3 regions of the Streptomyces sp. NPDC060205 genome follow, and region 3 is predicted to be linked to each of the others. Evidence: riboswitches for the same ligand, from Rfam matches in the RefSeq annotation. Region 3 holds a riboswitch; each other region holds the start of a gene.
What was found. Region 3 has a riboswitch for cyclic di-AMP ahead of ACFWGJ_RS05810 (NlpC/P60 family protein). Riboswitches for the same ligand answer to the same signal wherever they lie in the genome.
Positions count from the first base shown of each region.

Region 1: another riboswitch for cyclic di-AMP. It lies ahead of ACFWGJ_RS20615 (peptidoglycan DD-metalloendopeptidase family protein); the one in region 3 lies ahead of ACFWGJ_RS05810 (NlpC/P60 family protein).
Region 2: another riboswitch for cyclic di-AMP. It lies ahead of ACFWGJ_RS25880 (transglycosylase family protein); the one in region 3 lies ahead of ACFWGJ_RS05810 (NlpC/P60 family protein).

Region 1 covers NZ_JBHWZP010000110.1:5,977-15,715, reverse strand. The annotation lists gene dxs (1-deoxy-D-xylulose-5-phosphate synthase) at 1-653, shown strand, start outside; gene ACFWGJ_RS20640 (aspartate aminotransferase family protein) at 650-2,047, shown strand; gene ACFWGJ_RS20635 (helix-turn-helix domain-containing protein) at 2,218-2,832, shown strand; gene ACFWGJ_RS20630 (DUF6126 family protein) at 2,829-2,954, shown strand; gene ACFWGJ_RS20625 (tyrosine-protein phosphatase) at 2,977-3,774, opposite strand; gene ACFWGJ_RS20620 (alpha-galactosidase) at 3,943-6,057, shown strand; cyclic di-AMP (ydaO/yuaA leader) riboswitch at 6,342-6,517, shown strand; gene ACFWGJ_RS20615 (peptidoglycan DD-metalloendopeptidase family protein) at 6,522-7,424, shown strand; gene ACFWGJ_RS20610 (TetR/AcrR family transcriptional regulator) at 7,586-8,164, opposite strand; gene ACFWGJ_RS20605 (SDR family oxidoreductase) at 8,410-9,303, shown strand; gene ACFWGJ_RS20600 (O-methyltransferase) at 9,470-9,739, shown strand, end outside.
Region 2 covers NZ_JBHWZP010000162.1:508-10,246, forward strand. The annotation lists gene ACFWGJ_RS25865 (DUF501 domain-containing protein) at 1-246, opposite strand, end outside; gene ACFWGJ_RS25870 (septum formation initiator family protein) at 276-752, opposite strand; gene eno (phosphopyruvate hydratase) at 843-2,129, opposite strand; gene ACFWGJ_RS25880 (transglycosylase family protein) at 2,576-3,274, opposite strand; cyclic di-AMP (ydaO/yuaA leader) riboswitch at 3,280-3,449, opposite strand; gene ACFWGJ_RS25885 (transglycosylase family protein) at 3,668-4,576, opposite strand; gene ACFWGJ_RS25890 (cytochrome P450) at 4,796-6,091, opposite strand; gene ACFWGJ_RS25895 (globin domain-containing protein) at 6,263-7,483, shown strand; gene ACFWGJ_RS25900 (nucleoside triphosphate pyrophosphohydrolase) at 7,601-8,587, opposite strand; gene ACFWGJ_RS25905 (SurA N-terminal domain-containing protein) at 8,637-9,284, opposite strand; gene ACFWGJ_RS25910 (protein kinase) at 9,422-9,739, opposite strand, start outside.
Region 3 covers NZ_JBHWZP010000020.1:35,797-45,535, forward strand. The annotation lists gene ACFWGJ_RS05790 (cobalamin B12-binding domain-containing protein) at 208-618, opposite strand; gene ACFWGJ_RS05795 (lipase family alpha/beta hydrolase) at 1,129-2,034, shown strand; gene ACFWGJ_RS05800 (M23 family metallopeptidase) at 2,376-4,055, shown strand; gene pcrA (DNA helicase PcrA) at 4,140-6,689, opposite strand; cyclic di-AMP (ydaO/yuaA leader) riboswitch at 7,176-7,349, shown strand; gene ACFWGJ_RS05810 (NlpC/P60 family protein) at 7,356-8,504, shown strand; gene ACFWGJ_RS05815 (hypothetical protein) at 8,584-8,937, opposite strand; gene ACFWGJ_RS05820 (NlpC/P60 family protein) at 9,378-9,739, shown strand, end outside.

The sequences.
Region 1 (9,739 bases), on a different contig from region 3:
CCGCGCCGCGCGACGCCGACCAGCTCCGGGCCCAGCTGCGCGAGGCCGTCGCCGTCGACGACGCCCCCACGCTGATCCGCTTCCCCAAGGAGTCGGTGGGGCCCGAGGTCCCGGCGGTCGACCGGGTCGGCGGGGTGGACGTGCTGCACCGCGGCGAGCGGGCCGACGTGCTGCTCGTCGCCGTCGGTGTGATGGCGCCGGTGTGCCTGCACGCGGCCGAGCTGCTTGAGGCCCGGGGCATCGGCTGCACGGTGGTGGACCCGCGCTGGGTCAAGCCCGTGGATCCCGCGCTGCCCGGCCTCGCCGCCGGGCACCGGCTGGTCGCGGTCGTCGAGGACAACAGCAGGGCCGCCGGGGTGGGCGCGGCGGTCGCGCTCGCTCTGGGGGACGCCGAAGTCGACGTGCCGGTACGGCGGTTCGGCATCCCCGAACAGTTCCTCGCGCACGCCAAACGGGGAGAGGTGCTGGCCGACATCGGGCTGACCCCCGTCGAGATCGCGGGTCGCATCAGCGCGAGCCTGGCGGTCCGGGAGGCCGACGGGGTGCCCGAGGCGGCCAGGAAGCGGAGGGCCGGGAAACAGGGTGCCGGGAAACAGGGTGCCGCCGGCAAGCCGGCCGCAAAGACGCGTGTGTCCAAGGAGAAACCGGAATGACCACCAGCAAGTCCCAGGAGTTCGACCTCGGCAGCCTCCTCGCCGGGCGCGGAGCCGAGCGCTACGAGCTGCACGCCAAGTACCTGAACCACCAGCTGCCGCGCATGCTGCGCACCATCGGCTTCGACAAGGTCTACGAGCGGGCGGAGGGCGCCCACTTCTGGGACGCGGACGACAACGACTACCTGGACATGCTCGCCGGGTTCGGGGTGATGGGCCTCGGCCGCCATCACCCCGTCGTCCGCAAGGCGCTGCACGACGTCCTCGACGCCCAGCTCGCCGACCTCACCCGCTTCGACTGCCAGCCCCTGCCCGGACTGCTGGCGGAGCAGCTGCTGACGCACAGCCCGCACCTGGACCGGGTGTTCTTCGGCAACAGCGGGACGGAGGCCGTCGAGACCGCACTGAAGTTCGCCCGGTACGCCACCGGCAGACCGCGTGTCCTGTACTGCGCGCACGCCTTCCACGGCCTGACCACCGGATCGCTGTCCGTCAACGGCGAGGACGGCTTCCGCGACGGCTTCGCCCCGCTGCTGCCCGACACCGCCGTCCCGCTCGGCGACCTCGACGCCCTGGCGGCGGAGCTGAGGAAGGGCGACGTCGCCGCCCTGATCGTCGAACCGATCCAGGGCAAGGGCGTGCACGAGTCGCCGCCCGGCTATCTGCGCGACGCCCAGGAACTGCTCCACCAGCACAAGGCGCTGCTCATCGCGGACGAGGTGCAGACCGGGCTCGGCCGCACCGGGGACTTCTACGCCTACCAGCACGAGGACGGCGTCGAACCGGACCTCGTCTGCGTGGCGAAGGCACTGTCGGGCGGTTACGTGCCCGTGAGCGCCACCCTCGGCAAGGACTGGATCTTCAAGAAGGTCTACTCGTCCATGGACCGGGTCCTCGTGCACTCCGCGAGCTTCGGCTCCAACGCCCAGGCCATGGCCGCCGGCCTTGCCGTGCTGTCGGTCATGGAGAACGAGCAGATCGTGGCGAACGCCCGCGCCACGGGGGAGCGGCTGAAGTCCCGGCTCACGGCGCTCGTGGACCGGTACGAGCTGCTGAGCGACGTCCGCGGGCGCGGGCTGATGATCGGCATCGAGTTCGGCCGGCCCACCTCGCTGAAACTGCGCAGCCGCTGGGCGATGCTGCAGGCCGCGCGCAAGGGGTTGTTCGCGCAGATGGTGGTCGTGCCGCTGCTGCAGCGGCACCGGATCCTCACGCAGGTGTCCGGCGACCACCTGGAGGTGATCAAGCTGATTCCGCCGCTCGTCATCGGTGAGCGGGATGTCGACCGGTTCGTGGACGCGTTCACCGCCGTGATGGATGACGCGCACAGTGGGGGTGGGCTGATGTGGGACTTCGGCAAGACGCTGGTGAAACAGGCGGTGGCGAACCGGTGAGGGCCCGCAGGGCCCTGCGGTAGCGGGTCCCCTGCGGGCCGGTGGGGGCCGTTCGCGCAGTTCCCCGCGCCCCTAAAAGATTGCGCAGTTCCCACCGGCCCGCACCTTTGCCTTGTTGCCTCTGAGGCAAGTCATTTGCCTCTGAGGCAACGCTGCGGCTCAATAGAGGCATGAACCCTGTCCAGGGTACGCACCCCACCGTCGCCCCCCAGCTACGCGCCCTGCGCCGCCGCGCATCCCTCACCCTGGAGTCCGCGGCCGGCGCAGCCGGACTCTCCCCCGCGCATCTCTCCCGGCTGGAGACCGGTCAGCGCCAGCCCTCCCTGCCCATGCTGCTCGCCCTCGCCCGTATCTACGGCACCACCGTCTCCGACCTGCTCGGCGAGACGGTCACCGAGCGGGACGCCGTCGTGCGCTCCGCCGACATGGAGCCCACGAAGGCCGGCGGCTGGACGTACTGGCAGGCCGGCGCCGCCGGACGCGGCATGCAGTCCCTGCGCGTGCACGTCCCCTACGGGACGCAGGGCGACATCGTGCGGGTCCACCCCGGCGAGGAGTGGCTGTACGTCCTCCAGGGACGGCTGCGCCTGCGCCTCGGGGACACCGCGCACGTCCTCGAACCCGGCGACAGCGCCCACTTCGACTCGCTGACCCCGCACCGGATCGCCGCCGCGGACCGGGACGGGGCCGAGCTCCTCTTCGTACACACCCTGCTGCAGAGTCCGACAGCCGCGCTGTGCCTCGGACCGACGACGACCACGACGACTTCCGGAGAATCCTCATGAAGGACATCGAGGAGAAGTTCCCGCGCGCGCTGTGGGTACGGCTCATCATCTATGTGGCGGTCGGGCACGTCTTCGCCGCCTTCATCTACCTGCTGTTCACCCTCGGGGCCAGCAACCAGTAGCGGACCGGGGCCGCGGCCCCGGTCAGTCGAGGAACCGCTGCCGCAGCCGCTCCCGTATCTCGGGGGTCACGCCGAGAGCCTGCTCCAGATACGCGTCGACCCCGCCCCAGGTCTCCTCGATCGTGTCGAACGCCGCCGCCAGGTACTCGGCACGTGCGTCGAACAGCGGGCTGAGCAGCTCCATCACCTCGGGGGTGTACGCGGAGGAGGCGGAGCTGCTGCGGTGCACCTTGTAGCGGCGGTGTGCCGCGTTCGACTCCAGGTAGTCCGTCACGATGGCCTCGCGCTCGACGCCCACGGCGAGGAGCGTCACGGCGACGGAGAGGCCGGCCCGGTCCTTGCCCGCCGCGCAGTGCATCAGGGCCGGGACGCTGTCCTCGGCCAGCGCGTGCAGCACCTGCCGGTGCTCGGCCGTGCGCTCCTTGATGATCGTGCGGTAGGACGCGATCATGCGGTTCGCCGCCCGGCCGTCCGAGAGCAGCTCACGCAGCTCGTCCACGTTCCCGTCGCGGACCATCTTCCAGAACTCGGCGCCGTCGGCGGGGTCCGTCAGCGGAAGGTTCACATTGCGCACCCCGGGCAGCTCGACGTCGGCGCCCTCCAGCCGCTGGTCGGCCGCGTTGCGGAAGTCGAAGATCGTGTGCAGGCCCAGCGAGGCGAGGAACGCGGCGTCCGACGCCGTCGCGTGCGCGAGGTGGCCGCTGCGGAACAGCCGTCCGTACGCCACCCGCCGGCCGTCCACCGTCGGCAGGCCCCCCACGTCGCGGAAGTTGCGTACGCCGGTCAGCTCGGGCTCGGTCGACGGGGCCTGCTGCGTCACGGGGGCTCCTCCCCTCGGCCACCGACGCGGCTCGTCGGCGAGGTGCGTATCCGACGATACGACATCGGTTCGTGGGCCAATGAGTTGTCCACAGGCGTTGCCCGAAGGGCAGGTCGGCCCTGATGATGTTGGGGCTTGAGCGTGCCTGTTCGAATATGTGAGGGCTTGATGGTAGAGATCGGCGCAGACGGCCGTACGTGGCTTCTTTCGGGACCCACGAGCAGTTACGGCCTGCGGCTCGGTGACGAGGACGAGCTGCTTCATCTGCACTGGGGCCCGAGGATCGCGCTCGCCGACGCCGAGGCGCTCGCCGCGGGCCCGGGTCCCGAGTACTGGGCCTTCGAGGCGACCCTCGACGGCCACGAGGAGTACCCGGTCGAGGGCGGCCCCCGCTTCGTACGGCCCGCGCTGTCGGTGCGCACACCGCAGAGGCGCGGCACCGAATGGCGCTTCGAGGGGTACGAGACCGGCGGCGCCGACGGGCAGGGGGCCGAGGGAGCCGGCGGTGACGAGCTGCGGCTGCGGTTCTCCGACTCCGGGCTCGGCATCACCCTGCACTACCGGATGCGGGCCGGCACCGACGTCGTCGAGCGCTGGGTGACCCTCGCCAACGAAGGGCCCGCCCTGGAGGTGCTGCGCGCCGACTCCGCGACCTGGACGCTGCCGCGGCGCGACGGCTGGCGGCTGTCCCAGCTGCACGGGCGGTGGGCGGCCGAATCCCGGCTCGTACGCTCCGAACTCACCTACGGCGAGAAGATCATCGGCAGCCGGCGCGGGCACACCGGGCATCAGCACCTGCCCTGGGTCGCGCTGGACGCGGACGGCACGGCGACCGAGGAGCTGGGCGAGGTCTACGGCTGCGCGCTGGCCTGGTCGGGGACCTGGCGGATCGCGGTGGCCCAACTGCCCGACGCGCGCGTGCAGATCACCGGCGGGGCCGGATACGACGACTCGGGCCTACTGCGGCTGGAGCCGGGGGAGACCTTCGTCACCCCCGTCTTCGCGGGGCTGTGGAGCGACGGCGGCTTCGGCGGGGCGAGCCGCGCCTGGCACGCGTACCAGCGCGCGTACGTGATCCCGGACGCGGAGCGGGACCGGCCCGTGCTCTACAACTCCTGGGAGGCCACGGAGTTCGACATCTCCGAGGAGCAGCAGCGGGCGCTCGCCCGCCGGGCCGCCGACGCCGGTGTCGAGCTGTTCGTGGTCGACGACGGCTGGTTCGGGGCGCGCACCAGCGACCGGGCCGGCCTCGGCGACTGGACGGTCAACCGGGACCGCTTCCCGGGCGGGCTGAAGCCGCTGGGTGACCACGTGCACGGGCTCGGGATGCAGTTCGGCATCTGGGTCGAGCCCGAGATGGTCAACCCGGACAGTGAGCTGTACCGCGCGCACCCGGACTGGGTGCAGTTCCAGCCGGGACGGAAGCGGACGGAACTGCGCAATCAGCTCGTGCTCAACCTCGCACGCGAGGACGTCCAGGAATACCTGTGGGAACAGCTCGACGCACTGCTCTCCAGCGCGCCGATCGACTACGTGAAGTGGGACTTCAACCGCGCCTTCACGGACGCGGGCTGGCCCGGCGAGGCCTATCCGCAGCGGCTGTGGGTGGACCATGTGCACGCCCTGTACAAGCTGTTGGACCGGCTGCGGGCGGCCCACCCGGGTGTCGCCTTCGAGTCCTGCTCGGGCGGCGGCGGGCGGATCGACCTCGGGATCATGGCGCGTACGGACCAGGTGTGGACCTCCGACAACACGGACCCGCTCGACCGGCTCGCCATCCAGCACGGCTTCAGTCAGGTGCATCCCGCGCGGGCCATGGCCGCCTGGGTCACCGACAGCCCGAACACCCAGCTCAACGGACGTGTCAGCTCGCTGCGCTTCCGGTTCGTGAGCGCGATGGCCGGGGTCCTCGGCGTCGGCGGCGACCTCACCCGCTGGACCGAGGAGGAGCTGGCCGAGGCGCGGACCTGGGTGGAGCTCTACAAGGAGATCAGGCCCGTCGTGCAGCGCGGTGAGCTGCACCGGCTGCGGGCGCCGCAGGGCGGACTGAGCGCCGTCCAGTACGTCCGTGACGGCGAGGTCGTCGTCCTCGCCTGGCTCCAGGCCCAGCACTACGGCGAGCCTGCCCTGCCGGTGAGGCTGCGGGGCCTCGACCCGTCGGCATCGTACGAATGCCTCGAAACGGGCGAAGTCCACCGTGGTGCGGTGCTGTTGCATCACGGGCTGCGGACGGGGTTGCGCGGCGACCTCGATGCGGCAGTTATCCGCCTGCGTCGCATCTGACTGATCTGTCCGTAATGGAGCCTTCATTCCAACTAGCTCCGGAGTGAAGGCTCCTGAGGCGGTCCTTGGTGAGCAGCGTCATATCCGTGACGTTCCGCTGTCGCCATGCTCACGTAAGTCCGCTTTGTTTTCAGGGCTTTAACAAACCGAGGACGGTCCCCATTCACACAGGGTGACTGGTATTTCGGTCGAGGATCAAGAAAACGGGGCACACAGGAAACCCTCAAGCTTGTTTGCGCCTCTTCATGTCGCTTACGTTCACCTCCAATCCGGACGGACGCCCAATCCTGCCGCCGCCCGGAATCCGCACACTCACCCGTATGTGGCAGGAGCGGGGGACCCACAGGTAGTACGCCTGTTCCGGTCTCCGGAACGGCTTGGGGTTAAGTCGTGCGAAAGCACGGCCGGGCATCTCCAGCTCGCACCCGACAGCTCACCTCGCAGGCGCCGGAGAGGAATTCGTCATGCCCGCGAAGGGTAAGCACCGCCGTCCCAAGTCCCCGCGTTTCTCCCGCTCCATGGCCGTGGCCGGCACCGGGGGCGCAGCTCTCGCCCTTCCGCTGCTCGGCGCCACCGGAGCGCACGCCGCGACTCCGCAGACCGCCGCGGACTCCGTGGCGAGCGCCGCGAACGTCGCGAGCAAGTCCGTCGCCGCCGCTCCGGCCGCCGAGAAGCAGGCCGAGACGAAGAAGGTCACGACCAGGACCTACTCCGTGCGCTCGGGCGACTCCCTGTCGAAGATCGCCGACACGCAGGACGTCGACGGTGGCTGGAAGAAGCTGTACTCGGACAACCGCACGTCCATCGGCGGCGACCCGTCCCTCATCCACCCGGGTCTGAAGCTCGCCCTCGGTGGCAAGGCGGCGGCCGGCTCCGGCTCCACCGCCCCCAAGGCCGCCGACAAGTCCGCGGCCAAGAAGACGACCACGGCGTCCAAGGCCGCCGACACCTCGACGGCCACCGGCTTCACGCTGCCGGTCGCGGGGGCGTCCATCGGCACCTCGTACAAGATGTCGGGCAGCATGTGGTCCAGCGGGTACCACACCGGTGTCGACTTCGTCGTGCCCACCGGCACCGCGCTCAAGTCCGTCGGCGCGGGCACGGTCGTCTCCGCCGGATGGGGCGGCGCGTACGGCAACCAGGTCGTCATCCAGCTCGCCGACGGCCACTACGCCCAGTACGCCCACCTGTCCTCCCTCTCCGTCTCGGCCGGTCAGAGCGTGACCGGCGGACAGCAGGTCGGCCTCTCGGGTGCCACGGGCAACGTCACCGGCCCGCACCTGCACTTCGAGATCCGCACCACCCCGGACTACGGCTCGGACGTGGACCCGCTGGCCTACCTGCGCGCCAAGGGCGTCTCCGTCTGACACCCTCCGACGCCGCCTGACGCGGACCGACGCCCGCGGGCGTCGACCGATGTGAAGCTCCGAAGGCCGGACCCTGTGATCCCCGGGGTCCGGCCTTCGGCATGTCCGGGGCCGGACGGCCGGCGGGAACAGCGGCGGGGGCGGGGGCGTTCACAGGCGTTTCAGGCCCCCGGACGGTTCAGGACGCGCAGGAACTGATCCGTGAGCTGTCCGGTGTCGAGGCCGTCCGCGCTGCGCCCGGACAGGATGTGGAAGAAGGGCGGGCCGATCAGCAGCGCGGTCGCCTGTTCCGGCGAGAGGTCGGTGCCGCTCGGTTTCCGCACCGCCTCCACGACCTCCGCCGCGCTCTCCCCGAGGATGTCGCGGGACGCGAGCAGCGCGGCGACCTCCGCGTCGTGCTGGGCCTCGCCGATGAGGGCACGGTAGGCCGCGCCCGCGTCGGAGCGGGCCAGGAAGCCCACGAGTGCGTCGAGATAGGCCTTGAGGTCCTCGCGGGGATCCCCGCTGCGGGGCACGGACAGTTCCTGCCGGGCGTCGATGACGCTGGCCTCGTAGAGCACCTCCGCCTTGTTCGACCACCAGCGGTACACGGTCTGCCGGCCCACGCCCGCCCGCTCGGCGATGCCCTTCATGGTCAGGGCCGCGTACCCCACCTCCACCAGTAGGTCGTCGACGGCGTGCAGCACGGCGGCCCGTGCGCTCTCACTGCGGGGCCGTCCGCGGCCGCTTCCATCCACCATCCCGCAACTCTATACGAGGCACGGTGTCTCGAATGTGTTACCTTTACGGTGCACGGTGACTCGGAAATGGGTCTCCGGCCTCGTGCCGCCCGTCTCGCGGTAACGGCGCTGCATCACAAGCAATCTGACGCGGTGTCAGTGCCGTGCCCGGCAGGCCCCACCTGTCCCCACACCCGTCTCCACCCCTCATCCGTCCTTCATCCGTCCACTCACCTGCCCTCTTCAGGGCGAAGGAGGTCACGCTCATGCGTGCATTCGTCACCGGAGCGACCGGCTGGATCGGCTCCGCCGTGGTCGACGAGCTCGTCTCCACGGGCCACCAGGTCATCGGCCTGGCCCGGTCCGACCGGGCCGAGAAGGCCCTCGCCGCCAAGGGCGTCGGCATCCTCCGCGGCGACCTCGACGATCTCGGCTCGCTGCGGCGGGGCGCCGACCAGGCGGACGCGGTCATCCACCTGGCCAACAAGCACGACTGGGGCGATCCCGCCGAGTCCGACCGATCCGAGCGCGCCTCGGTCCGGGCGCTCGGCGACGCCCTCGCCGGGACCGGCCGCCCGTTCGTGGTCGCCGCGCCCCTCTCCGGCCTCGTCGAAGGGCGGCCCGCCACCGAGGACGACGTCTCGCCGGCCGTCGGCCCGGACTCCAACCGGGGCGGCAGCGAGAACCTCGCCCTGGACTACGTGGCCCAGGGCGTACGGACCGTGATCACGCGGTTCGCGCCGAGCGTCCACGGCCACGGCGACTGGGGGTTCGTCAACTTCCTCACCGCGGCCGCCCGCGAAAGGGGCGTCTCCGGTTACGTCGGCGACGGCACCGCCGCCTGGTCGGCGGTGCACCGCGACGACGCGGCCCGCCTCATCCGCCTCGGCATGGAACAGGCGCCCGCGGGGACGCGGCTGCACGCCGTCGCCGAGGAGACCGTCACCACCAAGGCCATCGCCGAGGCGGTCGGCCGCAGCCTCGGCCTGCCGGTCGCCTCCGTCGCACCGGGGGACGCCGGGCCCCATTTCGGCTTCGTCGGCCGCTTCTTCGCCTCCACCATGACCGCGTCCAGCGACGTGAGCAGGCGGCTGCTGTCCTGGGAGCCCACCGGGCCGACCCTGCTCGCGGACATCGACGCGGGCGCGTACACGGCCTGACGGCCACGGGCGCCGCGCGGCCCGAGGGGCGGGCCCGGTGAAGCGTGGGCGACGGTACGCCCTCCCACGCCCCCTCGCCCGTTTCGGCCCGCCCCGGCTCGCACCCACCCCACCCACCCCACCCGGCCCGACTCGCGCATCAACCCCGCTCGAAGGAGTCAGTGTCATGCCCACACCTCCGTACACCCTCGCGGAACCACGTGTCTCCGCCGCCCTGACCCGCATGTTCGAAGCCGCCGGCCATGACGACGAGACCGTGTCGCGGCTGAGGAGCGACCGGCCCCATGACTGGGGGGCGCGGACGGCGCAGGAGCTCGCCGACGCGGCGCAGGAGATCTACATGCCGGTCTCCGCCGACGGCGGCAAACTCCTCTACAACCTCGTCCGTGCCACCCGGCCCGCCAACGTCGTCGAGTTCGGCACCTCGTACGGCATC
Region 2 (9,739 bases), on a different contig from region 3:
GACGCCGTTCGCCTCCAGCGTCCCGATGGCGGAGGCCGCACGCGGGCACGTCAGGTAGTACGTCGTGGGGAACGGCGTCCCGTCGGGCAGCCGGGGAGCCGTCTCGACGACGTCCGGCTGTCCGCACGGGCAGCGGTGCGCGATCGCGCGCAGCCCGCGCGGCGGCCGCCCGAGCTGCTGCTTGAAGGCCTCGACGTCGGCGTCGGTGGGCTCGGTGCGCGAAGTGGGCGGCGGGGGCGTTTCCATGCCTTGGCTCTGTGTCCTTCTGGTTCAGTTCACTGGTCGGAGGCGTCGGCCTTGTCGACGCCGTCCCAGACGTTGGCGTACCAGGCCCGGTCGGCGGCCGTCCGGTCCGTACGCGTCTTCTTCGCCGCGTCGGGGTCGATCACGATGAAGCCGGTCTCGCCCGGCATCACGTAGTGCAGCCGTTCCCGGATGCGCTGCTCGGCGTACGCGTCGTCCTGCCAGCGCGCCTTGAGGTCGCGCAGTTCCTCGACGCGCTCGCGGGCCTGCTCGCGCTCGCGCTGCAGATCGGCGACCTCGGCACGCTGGGACACGTACTGCCTTATGGGGTAGGCGAGGGCCACGACGAGCGAGCAGAGCACGAGGGCGAGGAGCGCCGCGCGGCCGGTCAGCCGCGAGCGGCGGGCCTGGCGTTTGGTCTGGGAGCGGTAGACGCGGGCGGCGGTCTGCTCACCGAGCGCCCGCAGCCTGGTCGCGGTGGAGAACCGGTCACGGTCCTTCACAGCCATCTGTCCGCCTCCCCGATACGTACGTACGTCCCCGCACACGGTACGGGACCGGGTACGGGGACGTACGTACGACGCTGCCTACGAGGGCGTTCAGCCCTTGAAGCGGGGGAAGGCCGAGCGGCCCGCGTACACCGCGGCGTCGTCGAGGATCTCCTCGATGCGCAGCAGCTGGTTGTACTTGGCGACGCGGTCCGAGCGGGCCGGGGCGCCGGTCTTGATCTGGCCGCAGTTCACGGCGACGGCGAGGTCGGCGATGGTGACGTCCTCGGTCTCGCCGGAGCGGTGGGACATCATGCACTTGAAGCCGTTGCGCTGGGCCATCTCGACGGCGTCGAGGGTCTCGGTCAGCGAGCCGATCTGGTTGACCTTGACCAGCAGGGCGTTGGCGGAGCCCTCCTCGATACCGCGGGCGAGGCGCTCGGGATTGGTGACGAAGAGGTCGTCGCCGACGATCTGGACCTTGGAGCCCAGCTTCTCGGTGATGACGTTCCAGCCGGCCCAGTCGTCCTCGTACAGCGGGTCCTCGATGGAGACCAGCGGGTACGCGGAGACGAGCTCCTCGTAGTACTCGGTCATCTCGGCGGCCGAGCGGGACTTGCCCTCGAACTCGTACTTGCCGTCCTTGTAGAACTCGGACGCGGCGACGTCCAGCGCGAGGGCGACCTGCTCGCCGGGGGTGTAGCCGGCTTCCTTGATGGCTTCGACGATGAGGTCGAGGGCCTCGCGGTTGGAGCCGAGGTTCGGGGCGAAGCCGCCCTCGTCGCCGAGGCCGGTGGACAGGCCGCGGCTCTTCAGGACCTTCTTGAGGGTGTGGTAGACCTCGGCGCCCCAGCGCACGGCCTCGGAGAAGGACTCCGCGCCGATCGGGGCGATCATGAACTCCTGGATGTCGACGTTCGAGTCGGCGTGCGACCCGCCGTTGAGGATGTTCATCATCGGGACGGGCAGCAGGTGCGCGTTCGGTCCGCCCAGGTAGCGGAAGAGCGGCAGGTCGCTGGCCTCGGAGGCGGCGTGCGCGACGGCGAGGGAGACGCCGAGGATGGCGTTCGCGCCGAGCGAGCCCTTGTTGTCGGTGGCGTCGAGGTCGATCATCGCCTGGTCGATGAGGCGCTGCTCGGTGGCGTCGTAGCCGACGAGCTCCGGGCCGATCTGCTCGATGACGGCGAGAACGGCCTTCTCGACACCCTTGCCGAGGTAGCGGTTGGGGTCCCCGTCGCGGAGCTCGACTGCTTCGAAGGCACCGGTGGAGGCGCCGGACGGAACGGCGGCACGACCCGTGCTGCCGTCGTCGAGGCCGACCTCGACCTCGACCGTGGGGTTGCCTCGGGAGTCCAGGATTTCCCGGGCTACGACGACGTCGATGGACGGCACGAGCATCTCCTTCTGGGATGTGACACAAGCTGTGCCGGGCCGGAGGCCCGGTTGCGCGCAGGCCGTGGTGGCCCCGCGGGATGAGCCTAACCGGCTGCCGGGGATCGGCCAGCCCTCGACCGCCTCCTGGACAGAACCGAGAGGAAATTGTTTCCGAACGGAACAAAGACACGGGCGGAAAGCCAGGCACAAAAAAAGCCCCGCCCCGGTGCGTACGGGGGAACACGCACCGGAACGGGGAGCCCGTGGGGGACGGGGGTGACCCTCACGAGGCCTCCACTATGAAGGACACGGATGTGAGGGCGCTGTGGTTCAGTCGCGATTCGGATGTGGGCCGGACCTCCGGTCGGGGCCGAGCGGCCAGTGCCTCGGCCGGAGGTGATGTCCGGACCGCCGAAGGGGGACGCGACCGCCGGCCCGCCGGGGGCGGGCCGGCCGGCGTGCGGCCCGCGTCAGCTGAGGTGCAGCTGCTGACCCGGGAAGATGAAGTCGGCGTCGTCGACGATGTCGTCGTTGAGCTTGTACAGCTTCGCCCAGCCGCCCTTGACGTTCTTCTTGTCGGCGATCTCGCTGAGGGTGTCGCCCTTGACGACCTTGTACTCGCCGTCGCCCTTCTTGACCTTCTTGCCGGTCGGAGTCTCGACGGTCTTCTTGGTCGCCGGACGCTCCTGCGAACGCGAGGCGCGCTCCTCGGAGGACTGCGAGTTCTGCTGCTGCGGCTGCGAGGTGCTCTGGTTGGAGCTGCTGGAGCCCGACGGGGCGGTGGAGCCGCCGGTCGAGGCGCCGGACAGGCCGACGCCGCAGCTCGGCCAGGCACCCTTGCCCTGGCTCGCGAGAACCTTCTCGGCGACGGCTATCTGCTGGGACTTGGACGCCTGGTCGGCGGTGGAGGCGTAGGAGCTGCCGCCGTACGCGGCCCAGGTGGAGGACGAGAACTGCAGTCCGCCGTAGTAGCCGTTGCCGGTGTTGATCGACCAGTTGCCGCCGGACTCGCACTGGGCGACGGCGTCCCACTCGGACGCGGTGGCGGCGGAGGCTCCCGTGGCGCCCATCAGCGGGACGGCGACGGCGGCGGTGGTGACACCGGCCAGCGTGGCGATGCGGGCAGCCTTGGACGGGCGACGGTGCTTGCCCTTGTTCGAAAGCAGCATGAAGTAGATCCCCTCACCGACGCCTGCGAGGTGAGCTGTCGGGTTCGGGCCGAGTGAGTTGCCCGGCCGCGTGACACTGCTGTCACGCGGCTTAACCCCAAGCCGTGCCCGGCCATGACGACCGGGTCCGGCACTTACCTGGGTCCCCCGCTCCTGCCTACGGCGCTTTACGCGACGACTGTTCCCGTACGGCCGTTGGCAGGATTCGGCGTGCGACCGTCGGGGCTCACCCATGGCGAGCGGTCACGACCGTAGACACGGGCCGCGCCGAATTTCAAAGACGATCAGGGGTGTTGAGATCCATGTCTCAATTCGCCAAATCGGACATTCAGCGCGAACTACCGCTGCTTTTCGCCCGATTCGGCGCCTTGATCACTACTTGCTCGGCATCGCTCAGCCGTCGACCGCGAGGCGCTGACCGGGGATGATGAAGTCCGGGTCGGAGCCGATGCTGTCCTTGTTCGCGGCGTAGAGCTCGCCCCATCCGCCGTCGATGCCAAGGGAGTCGGCGATGCTGGAGAGGGAGTCCCCGGAACGGACCGCGTACGAGCCCTCGTCGGCGAGGACGCGCGAGGTGCTGTCGCTGCGCGAGGCGTGCCGGCCGGCGTAGTCGTCCGCGCGCGGCGCCATGTCGGCCTCCTCGGCGCTGCCGCCCCGGTGACGGCCGGAGCTGTCCGCGGCCGCGTCGGCCGAAGCGTCGTCGCTCTGGGACGACTTGTCCGAGTCGTCACCCTTCGCCTTGGTGTCGGCGGACGAGCTGTCCGTTCTCTGTGCGTCCGAGGCGGAGTCGTTGTCGGACTTCGAACCGCTGTCCGTGGACGAGTCCGACTTGGCGCCGTTGCTCCCCTTTGTCGCATCCGCGTCCGCGTCGGCCGACGGGCTCGCGGAGTCCTCGGCGAGGCCCGTGTCGACGTCTGCGGAGTCGGAGTCCTGCGTCAGACCGGCGACCAGACCGCAGGTCACCCAGGCGCCCGTGCCCTGCGCGGCGAGGATCTTCTCGGCGACGGCTATCTGCTGCGAGCGGCTGGCCTGGTCGGCGCTCTGCGCGTAGTCGAGGCCGCCGTGCTGCTCCCAGGTCTCCTGGCTCATCTGGAGTCCGCCGTAGAGGCCGTTGCCCGTGTCCGCGCTCCAGGAGCCGCCGCTCTCGCACTCGGCGACCGCGTCCCAGGTCGTACCGCTGGCGGCACTCGCGCCGCTCGCACCGAGCAGGGGGATCGCGATGGCCGATCCGGCCACGCCGGCGGCGACGAGGAGCGCCGGGGCCTGGCGGGGGCGACGATGACGGCCGTTCCCGGAGAGCATGCGATTGCCTTTCGCGTGACAGCAAGGAATACGCACGGGGCACGGCGAAAAGCCGTGCTCGTGACTGCTGCGACGGGCGGACCTGCCGCATTGATGGGTGAACGTAGCGGCACTCGAACTCTTGTCACAAGTCGGTGCAGCGTAGATAACGTGAAGATCACAGAGTTGACGGAGTCTCACCTTCCGTGGCCTCCGGTGCTACGGCCACCAGCACTTCCGTCAAGATGTCGCGACCGGGGTGAACTCCACCGGAAGCGTGCGCAATCCCCGCATGATGAGCCCGCCGCGCCACCTCAAATCGGCCGAATCCCCCGCGAGTTGCAGGTCGGGCAGCCGGGTCAGCAGCGTGGCCAGCGCGGTCTGTCCCTCCAGCCGGGCGAGGGGCGCGCCGAGGCAGTAGTGGATGCCGTGGCCGTAACCGAGGTGTTGGTTGTCACGGCGGGAGAGGTCCAGCGTGTCCGGGTCCTGGAAGCGGTCGGGGTCGCGGTCGGCCGCCGCGAGCACGACGAGTACGGGGTCGCCGGCGGCGATGTCCTGTCCGCCGACGCTGAGCGGTTCGGTGGCGAACCGCCAGGTGGCCAGCTCCACGGGCCCGTCGTAGCGGAGCAGTTCCTCGACGCCCGTCTCCAGCAGGTCCGTACGGCCGGCCGCGAGGGAGTCCTGGAGCCGCCGCCGCTGCCCGGGGTGGGTGAGCAGGGCGTAGGTGCCGTTCCCGATGAGGTTCACGGTGGTCTCGAAACCGGCGAACAGAAGGATGAAGGCCATCGCCGCGGCCTCGTTCTCGCTGAGGTGCTCGCCGTGGTCGGAGGCCCGGATGAGACCGGAGATCAGGTCCTCGCCCGGTGCGGGCACGTCCGTGAGCTCCTGGCGCTTGCGGTGGATCAGCTCAGCGAGGTAGCCGCGCATCTTCTTGACCGACCGGGCGACGCCTCCCCTGGGCCCGCCGCCGTGCCGGATCATCATCCCGGCCCAGTCGCGGAAGTCGTCCTGGTCCTCGCGCGGGACGCCCAGGAGGTCGCAGATGGCGTAGATGGGGAGCGGGAAGGCGAAGTCGTGGATGAGGTCCGCCTCCCCCTTCCCGGCGAACCCGTCGATCAACTGATCCGTCAGTTCCTGCACCCGGGAGCCGAATTCGGCCACTCGCCGGGGGGTGAACGCCTTGCTGACGAGCCGCCGCAGCCGGGTGTGGTCCGGCGGGTCGATGTTGAGCAGGTGGGTCATCAGTTCGGCCTTGCGCTCGCCCGGAATGCCGGTCTTGCCCTTGGCGTGCGCGGGCTCGTCGTGATGGGCGGGATTCTTGCTGAGCCGGCCGTCGGCGAGGGCCTGCCTGGCATCGGCGTACCGCGTGACGAGCCATGCTTCCACCCCGCTGGGCAGCTTCGTCCGATGCACGGGGGCGTGCTCACGGAGCCAGGCGTACGCCGGGTAGGGGTCGGTGGCGAACTCCCAGCTGAAGAGTTCGGGGACGGGCTGCCCCGTGGTCGGCGCGGGCGGCTGTGCAGGCGTTTCGGTCACTCCTCGACGGTATCGGGGGGGACGGCCGGGGCCCGCCCGGTGTCCCGGCGGCCCGCGCTCGCCCTCCCGCGCCGGCCCGGACCATGACCGCCTTACGCACTTGATGACGGGCTGTCCCTGAATGTCCTCCCCCTTGACTGGCCGACTCTCCGGCTATCTACATTCGCGGGCGTGGACCCCGAGATGCTCCGGACCAGTTTCGCGGTCGTCGAAAGACGGGCCGAGTTCGCGCTCAAGTACTTCTACTCGCACCTGTTCTGGCACCACCCCGACGTCCGCGCCCTGTTCCCGCTGGACTCCCCCGAGGACAAGGAACGCCAGCGGGACCGGCTGTTCACCGCCCTGGCGCTCGTCGTCGCCCGCCTGGAGGGGCCGGAACTGCACACGTACCTGCGGGAGCTGGGGCGGGACCACCGGAAGTATCTGGCGCGCCCCGAGCACTACACGGCCGTGGGGGACAGCCTGATCGCCGCGTTCGCCGCGGTGTCCGGGTCCGCGTGGAGCGCGGAGGTGGAGAAGGCCTGGGGCGAGGCGTACGCGCTGGTCACGGACGCCATGCTGGAGGGCGCGGGCGAGTCCGAGAGCCAGGGGCAGCCGTCCTGGTGGGACGCCGAGGTCGTCGGCCGCACCGCGCTGCCCGGGAGCGCCGGGCGCGGGGACGACCTCGCCGTGCTGACGCTCCGTCCGGACCGGCCCCTGCGCCATCTGCCGGGCCAGTACGTGAGCGTGGGCAGTCCGCGGGTGCCGGGGGCCTGGCGCCCGTACTCCGTCGGCAACGCGCCCCGCTGCGACGGCACGCTCGATCTGCATGTCAGCCTCGTCCCGGGCGGTGCGCTGTCGCCCGAACTGGTCCGGCGCACCCGGGAGGGCGACGTCCTGCGGCTCGGCGCGCCGGGCGGCCGGCTGACCCTCCGTACGCCCGTGGAGCGGCCCCTCACCTTCATCGCGGCCGGTACCGGGTGGGCGCCGGTGAAGGCGCTGCTGGAGCAGGTGGGGCGGGCGCCCGGTGGGTACGACGAGGCGCGGCTCTTCGTCGTCGCCCGCGATGTCGCGCACCTCTACGACCGGGCCGTGCTCGACGCCCTGCGCACGCGGGTGCCCTGGCTGGACGTCACCGTGCTCACGCCCGCGCCGGGGCGGCCGAGGGCGCAGGCCACGGAGCGGTTGCTGACGGCGCTGGGGAACCGGGCGAACTGGGCTCGGCACGATGTGTATCTGGCGGGGCCGCCGGGGCTGGTCGCGGGGGTCTCCTCCGTGCTGCCCCGGCTGGGCGCGGAGCCGGGGCGGGTCTTCTGTGACGAACTCCCGACCACCGGGCCGGAACGGGACCGGGACGGGTGTCGGGCCCTTGGGCCCGGAGCGTGGCTGCTGCGGCGGCCTCAGCCGCGGTGACGCTCCGCTGGGGGTGGTGGTGTGTCGTCCGCGGGTCCGGTGGGGGCTGGTCGCGCCGTTCCCCGCGCCCCTGGGAAGGCGGGGCTGCGCCCCGGCCCTGCACGTCGGGTGCGGGGGTCAGGACTCCGTTGCCCGTATGGCGTCCCGGTAGGTGCGGGACGCTGCTCTCAGGGATGCTTCCGGGTCCACGCCGGATTCCTCTGCCCGGGCTGCCAGGGCCAGGAGTTCGTAGCCGATGCCCTCGCCCTGGGGCAGGGGGGTGTCCAGGCCCGCCGTGCGTGCGCGGGAGACCAGTTTCGCGGCCAGGGCCAGGGCGGGCTGGCCCAGCGGGACGCCCTCCGTGACCGATGTCCGCTGCTTCTCCTCGGCCTTGGTGCGCAGCCAGTGCTCCTTGACCTCCTCGGGTGTGGAGGCGGTCTCGTCGCCGAACACATGCGGGTGGCGGTGGATCAGCTTGGTGACGATGCCGGCCGCGACGTCGTCGATGGAGAAGGGCTCCGACCCGTCCTCCGCGCTGCCCTCCTCGGCGATCCGGGAGTGGAAGACGACCTGGAGCAGGACGTCGCCGAGCTCCTCGCGCAGCTCGTGCCGGTCGCCCTCCTCGATCGCCTCGACGAGTTCGTACGCCTCCTCGATGCCGTACTTGGCGAGGCCCTTGTGGGTCTGCTGCGACGACCAGGGGCATTCGCGGCGGATGCGGTCCATCACCTGGACGAGGTCGAGGAGACGGGCGCCCGGGAGGTCGTACGAGGCGGGGAGCAGTTCGAGGTCGGGCATCCGGACGCGTCCCGAGCCGGCCAGCCGGGCCAGGCCGTCGGTCAGGCGCGGTTCGCCCTCGCCGGTGGCGACGACGGTGACCGTGCGCCCGCCGGCGCACGCGTCGACCAGCTCCTGGGCGCCGGGGGCGGTCTCCTCGACCTCGATGCCCGCCTCGCGCAGATACGGCAGCTGCGGGTGGGCGCCGTCCGCGCACAGGACGCGGTCGGCGCCGTGCAGCGCCTGCCAGGCGGGCCAGGACAGGAGTCCGGGCGCGACACGGTGGCTGGTGGTGAGCAGGACGATGCGCCCGGGGCTGGATGCGTTCACCCCTCGAACGTAACCCACGCCACCGACATCGAGGTCACGCCCTGTGGACGGGGCGGATCCGGGACGGCTACGCGGTCTTCTGGCTCGCCGCCGCCGTGATGTCGCGCACCCATGGGAGCTTGGCGTCGACGCGGCTGCTCTTCTCGACGTCCCAGCTGCCGTACCGGGGGTTCAGGTCGACGTCCAGCTTCTTGGAGGCGTCGGACAGCGCCTTCCAGAAGGCCGGCTGGCTGGTGTCCGTGCCGAGCGCGGCGGCGAGCTTCTGGGCCTCGATCTGGACGCGGAGGTTGTCGTCGAGCCGCTCGGGCGGCACCCCGTACTGCTGGAGCCAGCTCACTTCCAGGGCCTTCGCGCCGCCGGCCTGCTGTTCCAGTCCGGTGCGGGCCTGCTGGATCTCCTTGCGGGTGACGCTCACGCCCGCGTCGTCGGCGGCCCGGTGCAGCACCCGGTCGAGGACCATGCCGTGCAGGGTGTCGCGGGTGAGGCCGCCGGACTTGGAGATGGCCTGCTCGTACTGCGCCTCGCCCGTGGTGGCGGCCCGCTGCGCGGACCGTACCTCGTTCACCCGGTTCTCCAGCTGGGAGACCGTGATGCGGTCGTCGCCGACGACGGCCGCGGCACCGGGGTGCGCGTCGCTGCCGCAGGCGGTCAGGAGGGGGGCCGCGGCGGCGAGCGCGGCGGTGAGCAGGAACGCGGTGCGACGGCGGCGGTGCAAGGAGAACCTCCTGTAGGAGATTGTGCGACGGTGCACAAAGTCTTGCGGTGATCGATGGTAGGCAGGGGACCGGCTCTCGGCCACCCATTCGACCCAACGATTCGCCAGGACTTCGGGCACCGTCCCACGCGCGCGGTTCAGCCGCGGACCTGTCCCAGCCACTGCAGGGTCCGGCCGATGTCGCCGACGAGCGGATGGCCGGGGCCCCGCAGCCGTTCGACGTCGTACCGGAGCCGGGCCAGCGTGTCGTGTGCGGCGGCCCGGTCGCCGAGCGCGAGGAGCAGATGGCCGATGCGGCGGCGCACCTCGAAGGACAGTTCGGCGTCCTGGGCGACGTACTGGTTCTCGTAGTAGGGCAGCAGTGCGCGGTACTCGGCGAGGGCCGCCGCCGGTTCGCCGAGCTGTTCGAGGCACTGTGCGGCCTCGTAGCGGAAGCGCAGGGACTGCGGGTCGGC
Region 3 (9,739 bases):
CCACAACGAACCCGCACGAAACCCCACACCACCACCCCCACCCACCCAGGGGCGCGGGGAACTGCGCAACCAGCCACACCGGACCCGCACCCACCCACACACACCAGGCCCACCCACCCAGGGGCGCGGGGAACTGCGCAACCAGCCACAACGGACCCGCACCAAACCCCGCACACCAGGCCCTCGGCCAATGAGCCGGGCGCAGAACTACACAGGCTGGCGCACGTTCGCCCGGACCCAGTCCACGATGGCCGTGGTCGTGGCCCCGGGCGTGAAGATCTCCGCGACACCCTTCTCCTTGAGCGGCGCGATGTCCGCCTCAGGGATGATCCCGCCGCCGAACACCTTGATGTCCGCGGCGTCGCGCTCCTTCAGGAGCTCGATGACCGCGGCGAACAGCGTGTTGTGCGCGCCGGACAGGATGGACAGCCCGATCGCGTCGGCGTCCTCCTGGATCGCCGTGCCCACGATTTGCTCGGGCGTCTGGTGGAGGCCGGTGTAGATGACCTCCATACCCGCGTCCCGCAGCGCCCGCGCGATCACCTTCGCCCCGCGATCGTGTCCGTCGAGCCCCGGTTTGGCCACTACCACGCGGATCGGACCGGTTGCCACACCCATCACTGCCTCCATGAACCGACTACACCGATCTGCAGAGATCTGTTTCGACCAGCGACGACGATCGCCACACCGCGCCGGCGACCCGCCGCCGCGTCCGTTCCAAGCATGCATCTCGGACATGCCCGGCACAGCCACCCCGCACCGCACGGTCCGGGGAAGTGAACGAACGTTATCTGCACCATCCCGCAACCGGCAGTTTCGCGGTGGAGACCGAGGGGGAAATCACACGGTGGGACAAGTTCGCAGCGCATCGATCCCGCACACCGCGACACACGGTTCGCACCCGGGACGGGCGCAAGGGAAACCGCTACGAGGTCTCCGCACCTCCGCGCCGTCAGCCGCGCGACGGGGTGGTGCGGCGTATCGGCGATCGCACGACGACGGCCGGCCCGTCGCTCCACCGGCGTCACCCACGCCGCACGTGCACCGTCGCCGTCCTCACCCATCGGCTTCCCACGAGGGCACACGGGGGACAGAGGGTTCCTGCCGTGCGCCGACGGGAGGTCGGCCATGAAGGTCACCAGGGCACTGCTGCCCTTTCTTCCACTGTGCCAGCGCCTGCTGCCCACGAGACTGGCCGGGCTCTCACTGACCTTGCTGAAGGCGACGGCTCTGGAGATCGCGATCCTCGCCGGTCATCTCGTCCTCTATCCGTCCGGCATCACCCCGGAGCGTCGCCGGTCCCCGATCCCGGCCCGGTCCCTGGCCGACCTGCCCGACCCGGATCTCGACGCGGACGGCACGGCCGACGCCGCCCGGCTGCCCACCGCGGACAAACCCCCGGTCGTCCTGCTGCACGGCTTCATAGACAACCGCTCGGTCTTCGTGCTGCTGCGCCGTTCCCTGGCCCAGCACGGCAGGCAGCAGGTCGAGTCGCTCAACTACTCCCCGCTGACCTGCGACATACGGACCGCAGCCGAGTTGCTCGGCCGGCACATCGAGGAGATCTGCGAGCGCACCGGCCGCCAGGAGGTGGACATCGTCGGGCACAGTCTCGGCGGGCTGATCGCGCGCTATTACGTGCAGCGCCTGGGCGGTGACGTCCGCGTCCGGACCCTGGTCACCCTGGGCACACCGCATGCGGGCACCCGCGTCGTACCGCTGATGAACGCGCATCCGATCGTCCGGCAGATGCGCCCGGGCTCCGGCGTACTCGAAGAGTTGCGCAAGCCCGCCCCGCACTGCCGTACGCGGTTCGTGAGTTTCTGGAGCGACCTGGACCAGCTGATGGTCCCGCTGGAGACGGCGTGCATCGAGCATCCGGATCTGCTCGCCCAGAACGTGCGCGTGAGCGGAATCGGACATCTCGCCCTGCCGGTGCACCCGGCGGTCGCGGCCGGCATACGCCAGGCCCTGGACTCCGAGGAGGAAACCGCCCGCGCCGCCGCTCACACCGGCGGCCTGACAGTGGCGTGACCGAGAGGGCCCGTCCGGGGACATCCCGTCCGTGGAAACCCGGTGCCATCCGCGAAGGCTCAACCGGAAGCGGACGTCCGGAGTCGATCCGCCCCGAACCGGGGCAACGGGGAGCGGCGGAAAGCTCCTAAGCGGAAGCCGAGTTCGCCTTCGAAGGCGTCTTTTCTTCGAACATTCATCGAACGCAAGGCCAAAGCTCTGCCCATCCTCCGCCGAAAGGCATCCGAATGCCCCTTTCCTGAGAGGAGGAAACCTGTTGAAGATTGTCGCGCCCGCATACCGCCGGGTACAGTCGCCGCACTGCTCTGCCAGCCCCTGTTGTCGAGGCGAAAGAGAAGTTGGTGAACGACCGTCACCCGTCGGGGACCGTAACTCCCCCGGCTCCGGCTCCCGATGCCGCCTCGGCGCACTACGCGTCCCACGGCGGGCAGGGGGTCCAGTACGGCGACTTCACCACCTACGACGGATACCCCGCCACCGGTTTTGACCCGGCCGCCACCGGTTCGTACAGCACGACAGGTGGTTACGACATGACGGGCGCCTACGCCACGGCCACGTTCGACACCGATCCCCTCTTCGGCGATCTGCCCGGCAACGGAAGCGGAACCGACGGGAGCGGCGGCGGGACGGGTTCGTACGGCACCACGACCGGGGCGGCCCACAGCGGTAACTGGACTGATTCCACCGGCAGTCACCAGACCCTGAACTACGACCCGTACGCGGCCCAGCACCACGCGGCCTACGAGACCGGCAGCTATGACACGAGCGGTGTCTGGCCGGACGCCGGTTATCAGCAGCTCGGCGAGATCCCGACGCAGGGCGGCAGCCCCGACGGCACCGGGCAGTGGGACGCGAACGCCTGGCACCAGGCCGAGCAGGCCGACCCCACCCAGCAGTGGACGGCGCCGACCTTCGAGACGGGCACGTACGACGCGACGGCGTGGAACTCGGACGGCGGCGAGCAGCCCCAGTCCCACCCGCAGCACCAGTCCCACCCGCAGCACGAGTCGTACGACCAGCAGGACGCGTACGACCAGCGCGAATCGTTCCACCAGCAGGCCACCGCCACGTTCGAGCAGCTGCCGTACGAGGAACGGGTGGCCGCGCAGGGCGAGTTCGAACACTCAGGACCCGGCGATGCCGACGCGGACTCCGACCCGCACGCTCGTACCCACGAGCACGACGACGCCGACGACGAGCCCGACCTGCTCGACGGCGTCGAGGAGATCACTCCCGTCGCCGCAGGTCGCGCCGGGTCCCGAGCGGCGAACCGTTCCGCTTCCCGCTCGCGCCGCCGCACACCGCCCAAGCGCTCCGCGCTGCTGACGATCGCCGTCCCGTCGGCCTGTGTGATGGGTGTCGCCGGTATCGCCGCCGCGTCCGTCACCGGTGGCGACGGCGGAGACGATGTCCAGACGACGGCCGCCGCACCCGATGCCGGCACCGTGAAACCGTCGGTCGCGAACAACAAGCTGGACGCCCAGCTCGAAAGCCTCTCCGCGGACGCGGACGACTTCGCGGACCGGGCGAGCCGCACGCAGGAACGTATCGACTTGAAGGCCGAGCAGGCCGCCGAGAAGCAGAAGGCGGCGGCCGAGGCGGCCCGCAAGGAGCGGCTGCGTCCGAAGTTCGCGCTGCCGGTCGCACGGCACGGGCTCAGCGCCTACTACGGCCAGGCCGGTATCAACTGGATGTCCGTGCACACCGGTATCGACTTCCCGGTCTCGTACGGCACGACGGTGATGGCCGCGACGGACGGAACGGTCCGTACGCAGTGGAACAGCGCCTACGGGAACATGGTCATCGTGACGGCCAAGGACGGCACGGAGACCTGGTACTGCCACCTGTCCACGTACAAGGTCGCCTCGGGCGCGGTCGTGAAGGCCGGCGACCCGATCGCGTACTCCGGCAACTCCGGCAACTCCACCGGCCCGCACCTCCACTTCGAGGTGCGCCCGGGCGGCGGTTCGGCGATCGACCCGCTTCCGTGGCTGCGCAGCCACGGCATCGACCCCTCCTAGGATCTGCGAGCGCCGGCTCGGAGGGCCCCCGGACCGGCGAAGCCGCCCGGTCGGCGGCCCCGCCCGCAAGGCCCGTCCCGCTGCCTACAGCTTCTCCACCGGCGCGTACCGCAGCAGCAGGCGCTTCGGCTTCTCGCCGCCGAAGTCGACCGTCGCCTCCGCGTTCGCCCCCATGCCCTTCACGCCGACCACCGTGCCGAGGCCGAACTGGTCGTGGGTGACACGGTCTCCGACCGCCAGCGACACCACCGGCTTCTCCGAGGAGCCGCGGCGCGTCGCGAAGCCGGACGCGCCCGAGGCCGCCGAGCGCGAGCGGGAGGAGGACAGGGAGGCCGCCACACCGCCGACCGGACCGGAAGCCACCGCTCCCATGGAACCCGTGCGCTTCCAGTCCAGATGCGCCTCCGGGATCTCCTCCAGGAAACGGGACGGAGGGTTGTACGAGGGCTGCCCCCACGCGCTGCGCATCGACGCCCGCGTCAGATAGAGCCGCTCGCGCGCGCGGGTGATGCCGACGTACGCGAGGCGCCGCTCCTCCTCCAGCTCCTTGGTCTGGCCGAGGGCGCGCATGTGCGGGAAGACGCCGTCCTCCATGCCGGTCAGGAAGACGACCGGGAATTCGAGGCCCTTGGCGGTGTGCAGGGTCATGAGGGTGATGACCCCGGAGCCGTCCTCGTCCTCGTCGGGGATCTGGTCGGAGTCGGCAACCAGGGCCACCCGCTCCAGGAAGGCGGCGAGCCCGGTCGGCGTACCGGCCTCGGCCGCGCCCTCGCCCTCGTTCGCCGCCGCCGTGCCCGCGGTCTCGCCGCCGGCCGTCTCCTGCTCGAACTCCAGCGCCACGGAGGCGAGTTCCTGGAGGTTCTCGATGCGGGTCTCGTCCTGGGGGTCGGTGGAGGCCTGCAACTCGGCGAGGTAGCCGGTGCGTTCGAGGATCGCCTCCACGACGGTCGCCGGGCCCGCGCCGGACTCGACGATCGTCCGGAGGTCCTCCATCAGCGTGTTGAACCGCTTGACCGCGTTCGTCGAGCGGGCCGCCATGCCGTACGCCTCGTCGACGCGGCGCAGCGCCTGCGGGAAGCTGATCTTCTCGCGCTGGGAGAGCGCGTCGATCATCGCCTCGGCGCGGTCGCCGATACCGCGCTTGGGCACGTTCAGGATGCGGCGCAGCGGTACGGAGTCCTCGGGGTTCGCGAGCACCCGCAGGTACGCGAGGACGTCCCGGACCTCCTTGCGCTCGTAGAAGCGGACACCGCCGACGACCTTGTAGGGCAGGCCAACCCTGATGAAGATCTCTTCGAAGACACGGGACTGGGCGTTCGTACGGTAGAAGACGGCGACGTCGCCGGCCTTCGCGTCGCCCGCGTCGGTGAGACGGTCTATCTCCTCGGCGACGAACTGCGCCTCGTCGTGCTCGGTGTCGGCGACGTAGCCCGTGATGCGCGCGCCCGCGCCGGCGTTCGTCCACAGGTTCTTCGGGCGGCGTGATTCGTTGCGCTCGATGACCGCGTTGGCGGCGGTCAGGATCGTCTGCGTGGAGCGGTAGTTCTGCTCCAGCAGGATCGTCGTCGCGTTCGGGTAGTCCTCCTCGAACTGGAGGATGTTGCGGATCGTCGCGCCGCGGAAGGCGTAGATCGACTGGTCGGCGTCACCGACGACGCACAGTTCGGCCGGCGGGAGGTCGCCCTCCGACGGCGGTACGTCCTCGGGGTGCGCCACGGTGTCCGTGGCGCTGCCGACGAGCTCCCGGACGAGGGAGTACTGCGCGTGGTTCGTGTCCTGGTACTCGTCCACGAGGACGTGGCGGAAGCGGCGGCGGTAGTGCTCGGCGACGTCCGGGAAGGCGCGCAGGAGGTTGACCGTCGTCATGATCAGGTCGTCGAAGTCCAGCGCGTTCGCCTCGCGCAGCCGCGACTGGTACATCGCGTAGGCCTGGGCGGCGGTCTTCTCGAAGCCGTCGGAGGCCTGGGCGGCGAAGTCCTCCTCGTCGATCAGCTCGTTCTTCAGGTTCGAGATCTTGGCGCTGAAGGACTTCGGCGGGAAGCGCTTGGGATCGAGATCCAGGTCACGGCAGACCAGGGCCATGAGCCGCTTGCTGTCGGCTGCGTCGTAGATCGAGAACGACGACGTGAAGCCGAGCTTCTTGCTCTCGCGGCGCAGGATCCGCACACAGGCGCTGTGGAAGGTCATCACCCACATCGCGTTCGCCCGGGGGCCCACGAGCTGCTCGACGCGCTCCTTCATCTCGCCCGCGGCCTTGTTCGTGAAGGTGATCGCGAGGATCTGGCCGGGATGCACCTTGCGCTCGCCCAGCAGGTGGGCGATGCGGTGGGTGAGCACACGGGTCTTGCCGGAGCCGGCACCGGCCACGATGAGCAGGGGGGAGCCGTGGTGGACCACCGCCGCGCGCTGGTTCTCGTTCAGCCCGTCCAGGAGCGCGGCCGGGTCCACGAACGGCCGGGGCGCGCCGTCGCGGTAGTGGCCGTCCCTGCTCGGAGGCACGTCGAAGCGCCCGCCGAACAGGTCGTCCGGACCGTGGTCCGGCGCTTCGTCCTCGGGCGGCGGCGGGGGCTCTTCCCCGTGGGCCCCGGAGGGCTTGAGGTCCGCCAGGAAGCTGTCATCAAAGAGGCTGCTCATCGCTCTCCGAGTCTAGGCGTCCCCACTGACACCCGGCCGCCACCCCGGAAACTCGGCGGATTCCTGGCCGGGTGAGCCAAGGGCAGAGCTTCACCGGTGATGAGCACGCCATTACACACGGTGGCCGCCACGGCAGCGACACCGGGTGCGGCGATACCAGCGGTACAGCGGTACGCACCTCTGCCCCGCCGACCCGCCGCCTCGCTGCTCAGTCGCCCGGCCGCCCGGCCGCCCGGCCGGAACTTCGCCGGCACCTGAACCGCGTACGGATGGCCTCCGTATATCCGTGTGAAGACAGGGCGCGCCCTGTTCCCCTCCGGGACAACTCGGATCACATCGCGACCAATTGACGTCGGCGGGTGACTCCCGTGGCTCAGGTCACGAAAATGTATCGGGCATATCGCACATCAAACTTCACAGGTGCCACACGTATTGGCTAACTTTCGCGTAGGCCGCTCGACCCGCACCGGCGAACAACGCCGGGCCGAGCGGGCTCCGCCGAATCCGGCATGCCCTCGTGGCCTCCGGAACCGGGGACCCAACCGATCCTGGGGTGAATCGGTCCGAACTCCCTCGTGGGACACGGACCGTAGGGCAAACCTTCCGAAGCACTCGCCCGAACCCGACAGCTAACTCGGTAGGCGGATGACGGAAGGAGACGCCCTCGTGGCGCCACACCGCAAGTCGCGGCCCCCCAGTTCCCTGGGCATCCGGACACCTGCCCTCGCCACCGCGGCCCTGACCTCGGTCGCCCTGCTCTCCCAGACGGCGGACGCCTCGCCCGCCGCGGAGCCCAGGCCGAGCACGGAGGAAGTCCAGAAGAAGATCGACGACCTCTACCAGCAGGCGGGTACGGCCACCGAGAAGTACAACGCGGCCAAGGAGAAGACCACCAAGCAGCGCAAGCGCGTCGCCACGCTGCTCGACGACGTGGCGCAGCGTACGGAGAAACTCAATTCCGCGCGCGAGGCGCTCGGGACCTTCGCCGCCGCGCAGTACCGCACGGGTGCCTCCGCCCCCGACACGGCCTCCCTCCTCCTCGCGGACAACCCGCAGGACTACTTCGACCAGACCCAGCTGATGAGCCGGCTGACCGCCCGCCAGAAGCAGGCCGTCGACGAGTACGTCACCCAGCGGGCCACCACGTCGAAGAAGCGGCAGGAGGCCTCCGAGGGCCTGGAGACGCTCACCACGACGCAGAGCACGCTGAAGACGTCCAAGGCGGACGTCCAGCGCAAGCTCGCCGAGGCGCGCGAGCTCCTGTCGAAGCTGACCGCCGAGGAGAAGGCCCGCCTGGCCGCGATCGAGCGGCAGAAGCAGGAGGAGGCCCGGCGCAAGGCGGACGAGCTGGCGCGGCAGCAGGCGGCCGACGTGGAGCGCCGCCGCCAGGAGGCGGCGACGCAGGGCACGGGAGCCGGTACCGGTACGGGCACCGGCAGCACGGCGGGCTCGGACTCCGCCTCCTCCACCAAGGCGGCCAAGGCACTCGCCTTCGCCCGCGCCCAGATCGGCAAGCCGTACGTCTGGGGCGCGAGCGGTCCCGGCTCGTACGACTGCTCCGGTCTGACGCAGGCCGCCTGGAAGGCCGCCGGTGTGACGCTCCCGCGCACCACGTGGGACCAGGTGAACACCGGCACGACGGTCTCCGTGGACAACGCCCAGCCCGGCGACCTGGTCTTCTTCTACGACGACATCAGCCACGTCGGCATCTACATCGGCGACGGCATGATGATCCACGCCCCGAAGCCGGGTGCGTACGTCCGCGAGGAGTCGATCTACTACATGCCGATCCACAGCGTGGTGCGGCCCGGCTAGCGGCTCACACGGACACCGGAAGGGGTACGGCACCTGGGTGCCGTACCCCTTCCGTGTTCCGGGCGGTCGCCCGGGCCGCTCAGGTCCAGAGCACCGCGATGAAGACGTTCACCGTGGTCAGCCCGCCCACCAGGGCGAACAGGCCCTTCTCCACCTTCTCGTCGTCGCGCTTGACGTAGACGAGGCCGAGGATCACGACCAGGAGCGCCAGCTTCACGCCGATCTTGACGTTGTTGACGGTCTGGTCGTCGGCCTGGTTGAGGCCGACGAGGACCGCGCCGGTGACCAGCATGGTCAGCGCGCCGTGGAGCATGGCGGGGGTGAAGCGGGCCGTGCCGTCGCCCATGGCCTTCAGCTGGGTGAGGAAGCCGCCCAGCAGGGAGGCGATGCCGATGATGTGCAGGGCGACGAAGACATGAATGAGTACGTCCATGAGCCCGGACCCTAACCGGACGCCCGCATGCCGCTCCGCACCGGCCCGCGGCCCGGGCCTCTCGCGGGCCCAGGGCGGAGCCCATAGCACCGTCGGGTGTACCGCTCCCCCACAACGCGCCCATCGGTCACCCCCTCACGCCAAGTCGCCGGCACCGGGCCCGGATCACGGTCGCACCCGGTCAGCTCGTGGCCGAGTGCCACCAGTTCCGTACATGCCGTTACCGCCGGCGTGTCGTGAGGTTTAGCGTCCTTCCCCAGGTGACCGGCTCCCCACCACAACCGCCCGGGCCAGGGCGGCAGTCGGCACCACCGCCAAGAGGTCCGGCGGCGGTCCGCTCCCCCTGTGCGGGCTGCCGCCGGACGTGCAACCAGCCCCTGAGGGCCACCGCCGTGGACGCACCAGTGCCTCGGCGGCTACGGAAGGAACGTGGATCGCACGTGGCAGCGCACCGCAAGCCCAGACAGCGCTCACTCGGCGGCGGTACGGCCCGCACCGCCTTCACCATCGCCCTCGCGGGTGCGGCGAGCGCGACGGCGTTCGACGGGACGGGGGTCGCCGCACCCGAGCTCACGCCGGCCCAGGTGAAGGCGAAAGTCGACAAGCTGTACCAGGAGGCGGAGGTCGCCACCGACAAGTACAACGGCGCCAAGGAGAAGTCCACGAAGGCGGCCGACCGGCTCGGCACGCTGCAGGACGAGGCCGCGCGCAAGACGGAACGGCTCAACTCCGAACGTGACGCGCTCGGTTCGCTCGCGACCGCCCAGTACCGGGACGGCGGCATCGACCCCGCGCTGGGGCT